Regions from separate parts of the Delftia sp. K82 genome, predicted to be linked through region 1. Evidence: predicted binding sites of a transcription regulator. Region 1 holds the regulator's gene; the other holds the start of a gene.
What was found. Region 1 encodes LexA, which represses DNA repair genes until DNA is damaged. Its sites were predicted from a motif close to ACTGTATNNNNATACAGT; they were not measured.
Positions count from the first base shown of each region.

Region 2: KDK82_RS03515 (DNA topoisomerase IV subunit B) is a predicted target of LexA. The motif match lies at 1,915-1,932, and genes of this name have one in related genera.

Region 1 covers NZ_MYFL01000001.1:2,493,267-2,496,664, reverse strand. Annotated here, with positions in the region: gene KDK82_RS11020 (FecR domain-containing protein) at 1-169, opposite strand, end outside; gene KDK82_RS11015 (sigma-70 family RNA polymerase sigma factor) at 174-650, opposite strand; gene KDK82_RS32745 (hypothetical protein) at 731-877, opposite strand; gene KDK82_RS11010 (hypothetical protein) at 905-1,327, opposite strand; gene lexA (transcriptional repressor LexA) at 1,490-2,164, opposite strand; gene KDK82_RS11000 (asparaginase) at 2,263-3,234, shown strand; gene adk (adenylate kinase) at 3,327-3,398, opposite strand, start outside.
Region 2 covers NZ_MYFL01000001.1:787,695-791,092, forward strand. Annotated here, with positions in the region: gene KDK82_RS03505 (bifunctional 2-polyprenyl-6-hydroxyphenol methylase/3-demethylubiquinol 3-O-methyltransferase UbiG) at 1-344, opposite strand, end outside; gene KDK82_RS32595 (hypothetical protein) at 416-565, opposite strand; gene KDK82_RS03510 (MFS transporter) at 579-1,784, opposite strand; gene KDK82_RS03515 (DNA topoisomerase IV subunit B) at 1,966-3,398, shown strand, end outside.

The DNA of each region.
Region 1 (3,398 bases):
CGGATTGCACGCGCAGCCAGGCGCGCTGGTGGGCGGGATCGGCCTCATGCCATTTCTGCCAGTCCTGTTGCAGGCCTGCTGTGGCAGAGGCGCCGCGCAGTTTCACGTGCCAGGCGGCGGCCTCATGCAAGGCGCGGCGGTCGTTGCCTTCCAGATGTCTCTCGCCCATGTGGCTATGCCAGGACCAGGCAGCAATGCTCCATCGCCCGGGTCAGGTAGTTGCTGACGGTGCGCAGCGATACACCCAGGCGCTGGGCGATCTCTGGGTAGCTCAGTTCCTCGAACTGGGCCAGCACGAAGGCTTCGCGAACCTTGGGAGGAAGGCTTTGGAGCATGCGGTCCACATCCAGCAGGGTCTGCTGGACGATGGCCTGCTCTTCGGGCGAAGGCGCCAGTGATTGTGGCAACTGGGCCAGATAGTCCAGATAGGACTGCTCCAGCGTGCGGCGGCGAAACAGGTCGGCGACCAGGCCCCGGGCGATGGTGGCCAAGTAGCGCCTGGGTTCGCGGATGTCCTGCTGCGGCAGGGGCGAGCGCAGCAGGCGCACAAAGGTGTCCTGGGCCAGGTCGGCGGCATCGTCACGGTTTCCCAGGCGTTTGCGCAACAGGCTTTCCAGCCAGGGATGGTGATTCTGGTAGAGGCTGTGCACGGAGAAGGCTGGGGCGGAGGAGGCGGGCGCAGTGGCAATCGCTGCTGCAAAAGATAATAAGAATGCTTATCAATTATCTTTCAGGCCTGCGCCCCTCCCGCAAAGAGGGCGTCCACTTGTTGCATGTGCGCTACAGGGTAGTGGTGGCCGCCAGCCTGCAGCAGCTTTGCGCAGGCCGATTCCTCGTGCGGCACGCGGTCCGCGCCGCCCAGGTTTGTGTCGTGCAAGGTGTGTCGCACACCTTGCATCGGGCCTCAGTTGGCTGCCGGTCCGCCATGCGCCTCCATGCGCTCCAGCGCAGCGCAGACATCGGCCATGCGCCCGGAGATGAACAGGCATTCCGGCTGCTCCTGCGGCGACCGCTGGATGATGCGCAGGCCTGAAGGCTGCTCAGGTGCGGATTGCAGGGCGGGCTGCGTCGGCAGCAAGGGCAGGATCAGCTGGGCATCTCCATGGTCTGCAGCGCGTGCGGCCTTGCCGCGGCGCTGCTGGCTGCGCCGGCGTGCCTTGCTGAAAGAGATCACGTTGGCGGACTCGGGTGCTGCAGCAGGTAATGGCTGGCACGCAGGGGCTTGTGCAAGTGGCATGGCCGACTCCATGGCGGTCGCAGTCAGGCGGATGCCATGTGCCAGGCGCAGGAAGGAAAAAGAAGACAGTGTTGGCAGAGCGAATCCCATGTGACGACTCCTGTTGGCGTGTTTCAAAGAGGCATGGACACAGGCAGGATTGCGGTTTGCGGGCAAAGCTCCGCCCAGGGCGAAGCTCCAAGGCTTCGCGCCTACCACCTGGGCGGTGCGTGAAATGGGGTGAGGCGGCCTGAGAAGGGCCGCCAGTCCGGCTTACATGGACATGCTGTTGCGGATCAGCCCCACGGCCAGGCCTTCAATGGCAAAGGCCTCTTCGGGGGCGACGCGAATCACCGGGTAATCGGGGTTTTCCGGCAGAAGTTCCACGCCCTGCGTGGTGCGGCGCAGGCGCTTGACGGTGACTTCATCACCCAGGCGCGCCACGACGATCTGGCCGTTGCGGGCTTCGTGTGCGGACTGCACGGCCAGCAGGTCGCCGTCCATGATGCCCGCGTCGCGCATGGACATGCCACGCACGCGCAGCAGATAGTCGGGGCGCGTCTGGAACAGGCTGGGCTCGACGGAATAGGTTTGGTCGATATGTTCCTGGGCGAGAATGGGCGAGCCCGCCGCAACGCGGCCCACCAGGGGCAGCATCAGCGGTGCCAGGGCCGACAGCGGCAGTCCGAAGCTGGTGCCGCGCGCGGCATTGATGTTGCGCACGGTGTCGGTACGCAGGCGAATGCCGCGCGAGGTGCCGCTGACCAGTTCGATCACACCTTTGCGGGCCAGGGCCTGCAGGTGTTCCTCGGCAGCGTTGGCGGACTTGAAGCCCAGCGTGTTGGCGATTTCCGCGCGTGTGGGAGGCGCGCCCGTGCGGGAGATGGCGGCCTGGATCAGGTCCAGGATCTGTTGCTGGCGGGCGGTGAGCTTGGGATGGTCGAGCATGGCGTGCGTCCGGTCCTTGAGGGCAGATGGCAGGCTGGGAGGCCATCTGATGATTTATACAGTATCTGTATTTTTAACCAGTTTTCCAAGAGGTGCAAGTGGGGCAGTCAAAGTTGGTGATTCTGGGCACGGGCGGGACCATCGCCGGCCGGGCGGATTCGCAGTCGCAGGGCGTGGGGTACAAGGCCGGGCAGATCACGGTGCAGTCGCTGCTGGAGGCCGTGCCGGACCTGGAGCAGCAGGCGCTGGGACCCGTGCAGACGCAGCAGATCGCGCAGGTGGACAGCAAGGATATGGACTGGCCCGTGTGGCGCGCGTTGCTGCGCGCCTGCACGCAGGCGCTGGAGGATGCGGACACACGCGCCGTGGTGATCACGCATGGAACGGACACGCTGGAAGAGACGGCCTGGCTGCTGCACAGCCTGCTGCCGGCCACCAAGCCCATTGTGCTGACCTGCGCCATGCGCCCGGCCACGGCCCTGTTGGCCGACGGGCCGCAGAATCTGCGCGATGCCGTGAGCCTGGCTGCCAGCGGCGGGCGCAGCGGCGTATGGGTGGTGGCAGGCGGCGAGGTGCATGCGGCAGACCAGGTGCAGAAGGTCCATCCCTACCGGCTGCAGGCAATGCGCTCCGTGGAAGGCGGGCCGCAGGCGTTGGTGGAGGAAGGGCGTGTGCGCTGGCTGGTGCCCGATGCGCCGTCCGCGCGGACCATGGTGCCTGCGGCCATGTCATCTGATCTGCTGGCGCTGGATGAGCTGCCCTGGGTCGAGGTGGTGTTCAGTGGCGCCTTGGCGCGTGCCAGCGGCGTGAATGCGCTGGTGGCGGCAGGCGTGCGTGGCATCGTCGTGGCTGGCACGGGCAATGCGACGGTTCACGAAGGCATGGAAGCGGCCTTGCAGCGTGCCCGTGACAAGGGCGTCTGGATCTGGCGGGGCACGCGCTGTGCCGAAGGCCTGCCCGTGGCCTCCGGCCTTGGGACCAACCCGGCAGAGGCCGATCTGGCGCAGCTGCCCGTGGCAAAGGCCCGGATTGCGATGATGCTGGCGCTAGCAGCGCAGCCGCGCGATTGAGCCGGGCGGCGACACCGGCATTTCTTCAGTTGCTGGCGGTCAACAAAAAAGCACCCTGCGGGTGCTTTTTTCGTTGTGGCACATGGCCTGCATCACTCAGCCAGTGCAGCCAATGCGCGTTGGGTGATGTCCTCGACCGAGCCCAGGCCGCTGATGGCGCGGTA
Region 2 (3,398 bases), 1.7 Mb from region 1:
TGGGCAAAGGTTTCGTACAGCAGCACGCCGCCGGGGGCCACGCTGTCCAGCAGTGCCGGCCACAGCGGGCGCCACAAATAGTGGGTCACGACCACGGCGCCGAACTGCCGGCCGGGCAGGGGCCAGGGGCCGTTTTCGATGTCGGCGCACAGCAGCTCGCCCACGCCCTGCAGGCCGGCCAGGGCCTGGGCGTCGCGGTCCACGCCGGTGACGGCGTGGCCACGCGCATGGAACCAGCGCATGTGCCGGCCGGGGCCGCAGGCCACGTCAAGCACCGAGGCCTGGGGCGCCAGAAGGTGTGACCAGCGTTGGATCCAGGGCGAGGGCGGCTTGGCTGCGTGCATGTGCAATTTTGGAAATAAAGTGAAAGCGGCCGACATTGTGCCGGCAGGCCTTCGCAGCTGCCGCTTCCATTTCAGAAGCAGGCCCAGATCTGGTCTGCCATGCCCAGCATGAACTGCGGCTGCAGGTAGAGCATGAAGACCAGACCCAGCACCAGCAGCACGGCGGCCCACAGCGCCAGCCTGCGCAGGATGCGTGGGCGGGGCTTGGTGGATGTCGTCATGGATGTCGTCATCTCAGGCAGCGGCCTGGGCCGCGCGCAACCGTGCCACGGGGGCTTCGCGGATGGGCAGGTTCAGCAGGCCGGCGGCCACGCCCAGGCCGATGGCGAGGTACCAGACCACCTGGTAGCTGCCCGTGTGGTCATAGAGATAGCCGCCCAGCCAGACGCCCAGGAAGCTGCCCACCTGGTGGCTGAAGAACACCATGCCGCTCAACATGGACAGATGCTGCACGCCGAAGATCTGTGCCACGGTGGCATTGGTCAGCGGCACGGTGGACAGCCACAGCAGGCCCATGGCGGCAGAGAAGATGTAGACCGACCAGGGCGTCAGCGGCGCCAGCAGGAAGAGCACGATCACCACCGAGCGCGTGAAGTAGATGGTGGACAGCAGGTAGCGCTTGGGCAGGCGCTGGCCCAGGTTGCCGGCCACGTAGGTGCCAACGATGTTGAACAGCCCCACCAGCGCCAGCGAGATGCTGGCCACCTGCGGTGCCAGGCCGTAGTCCTTGAGGTAGCTGGGCATGTGCACGCCGATGAACATCACCTGGAAGCCGCAGACGAAGTAGCCGGCCGTCAGCAGCACGAAGCTGGGCGTGCGCAGCGCTTCGGCGACGGCCTGGCCCGCGCTCTGGTCGCGCACGGGACGGGCGTTGCCGGGCTGGAAGCCGGGCTCGCGCAGGCCGAAGGCCAGCGGAATGATCATCAGCGCGCACAGCGACAGCAGCAGCAGGGCGTTGGACCAGCCGAAGTTCGAGATCAGGCTGCCTTCCACGGGCACCATGAAGAACTGGCCGAAGGAGCCCGCCGCCGCCGTCACGCCCATGGCCCAGCTGCGCCGCGCCACGGGAATCTGGCGGCCCAGCACACCGTAGATCACGGCATAGGTGGTGCCTGCCTGCGCTGCGCCGATCACCACGCCGGCCGTCAGGGCGAACCAGGTTGTCGTGGGCGCCATGGCCATGCCGGCCAGGCCCAGCGCATACAGCAGCGCGCCCACCAGGAGCACGCGGAAGGCGCCGAAGCGATCGGCCAGCATGCCGCCGAAGATGCCGAGCACGCCCCAGGACAGGTTCTGGATGGCGATGGCCAGCGCGAAGGACTCGCGCGTCCAGCCCATCTCCTGGGTGATGGGCTGTAGCCACAGGCCGAAGCCGTGGCGGATTCCCATGGACAGCGTCACGACTGCGCCCCCGCACAGCAGTATCTGCACCATGGACATGGGTTGGTTGTTTTTTTGCATGCGGCAAACTTTAGCGAAACTCCGGGTTTTGCGCTGTGCCGCTTGGGTCGCCCATGCGCCAGCGCGGCCCTTGATGGCGGCGGCTTTTTCGGGATAGTCACTGTCAATGACTGTGAATGCATCCAGCACTGAGCCGGGCCGCGCACTACAATCCGCCCCCATGGCAGTCAAACCATCTCCCACTTCCGCCAGCGAATACTCCGAAGGCTCGATACGCGTGCTCAAGGGCCTTGAGCCCGTCAAGCAGCGTCCCGGCATGTACACGCGCACCGACAACCCCCTGCACGTGCTGCAGGAGGTGATCGACAACGCGGCCGACGAGGCACTGGCCGGCTTCGGCAAGAAAATCCGCTTTACCCTGCATTCCGACGGCTCCTACAGCGTCGAAGACGACGGCCGGGGCATCCCCTTCGGCATGCATCCCGAGGAAAAGGCGCCCGTGGTGGAGCTGGTCTTCACGCGGCTGCATGCGGGCGGCAAGTTCGACAAGGGCAAGGGCGGCGCCTACAGCTTCTCGGGGGGCCTGCACGGCGTGGGCGTCTCGGTCACGAATGCACTGGCCACGCGGCTTGAGGCCTGCATCCACCGCGAGGGCAAGGTGGCCACCATCGCCTTCTCGGGCGGCGACGTGGTCGAGCCCCTGCAGTCGCGGCCGCTGGCCGCGGGCGAACGCAAGCAGGGCACGACCGTGCGCGTGTGGCCCGATGCCCGCTATTTCGAATCGCCCCAGCTGCCCATGGGCGAGCTGATGCACCTGCTGCGCAGCAAGGCCGTGCTCATGCCCGGCGTGTCTGTGACCCTGGTCAACGAGAAGACGCGCGACACCCAGACCTGGCAGTTCAAGGGCGGCCTGCGCGACTACCTGCAGCAAAGCCTGCATGGCGAGGCGGTCATCCCCCTGTTCGAGGGCGAGGGCTTTGCCGACCGCCACCACGACAGCTTTGCCGAAGGCGAGGGCGCCGCCTGGTGCGTGGCCTTCACCGAGGACGGCGCACCGCTGCGCGAAAGCTATGTCAACCTGATCCCGACCACCGCCGGCGGCACGCATGACAGCGGCCTGCGCGACGGCCTGTTCCAGGCGGTCAAGGCCTTCATCGAGATGCACTCGCTGCTGCCCAAGGGCGTCAAGCTCATGCCGGACGACGTCTTTGCGCGCGCCAGCTATGTGCTCAACGCCAAGGTGCTGGACCCGCAGTTCCAGGGCCAGATCAAGGAGCGCCTGAACTCGCGCGATGCCGTGCGCCTGGTCAGCGGCTATGTGCGCCCCGCGCTGGAGCTGTGGCTCAACGAGCACGTGGAATGGGGCCGCAAGCTGGCCGAGATCGCCATCAAGGCCGCGCAGACCCGCCAGAAGGCGGGCCAGAAGGTCGAAAAGCGCAAGGGCTCGGGCGTGGCCGTGCTGCCGGGCAAGCTCACCGATTGCGAAAGCCGCGACCTGAGCCTGAACGAGGTCTTCCTGGTCGAGGGCGACTCGGCCGGCGGCAGCGCCAAGATGGGCCGCAACAAGGAAACCCAGGCCGTGCTGCCCCTGCGCGGCAAGGTGCTCAACACCTGGGAGGTGGACCGCGACCGGCTGTTCGCCAACAACGAAAT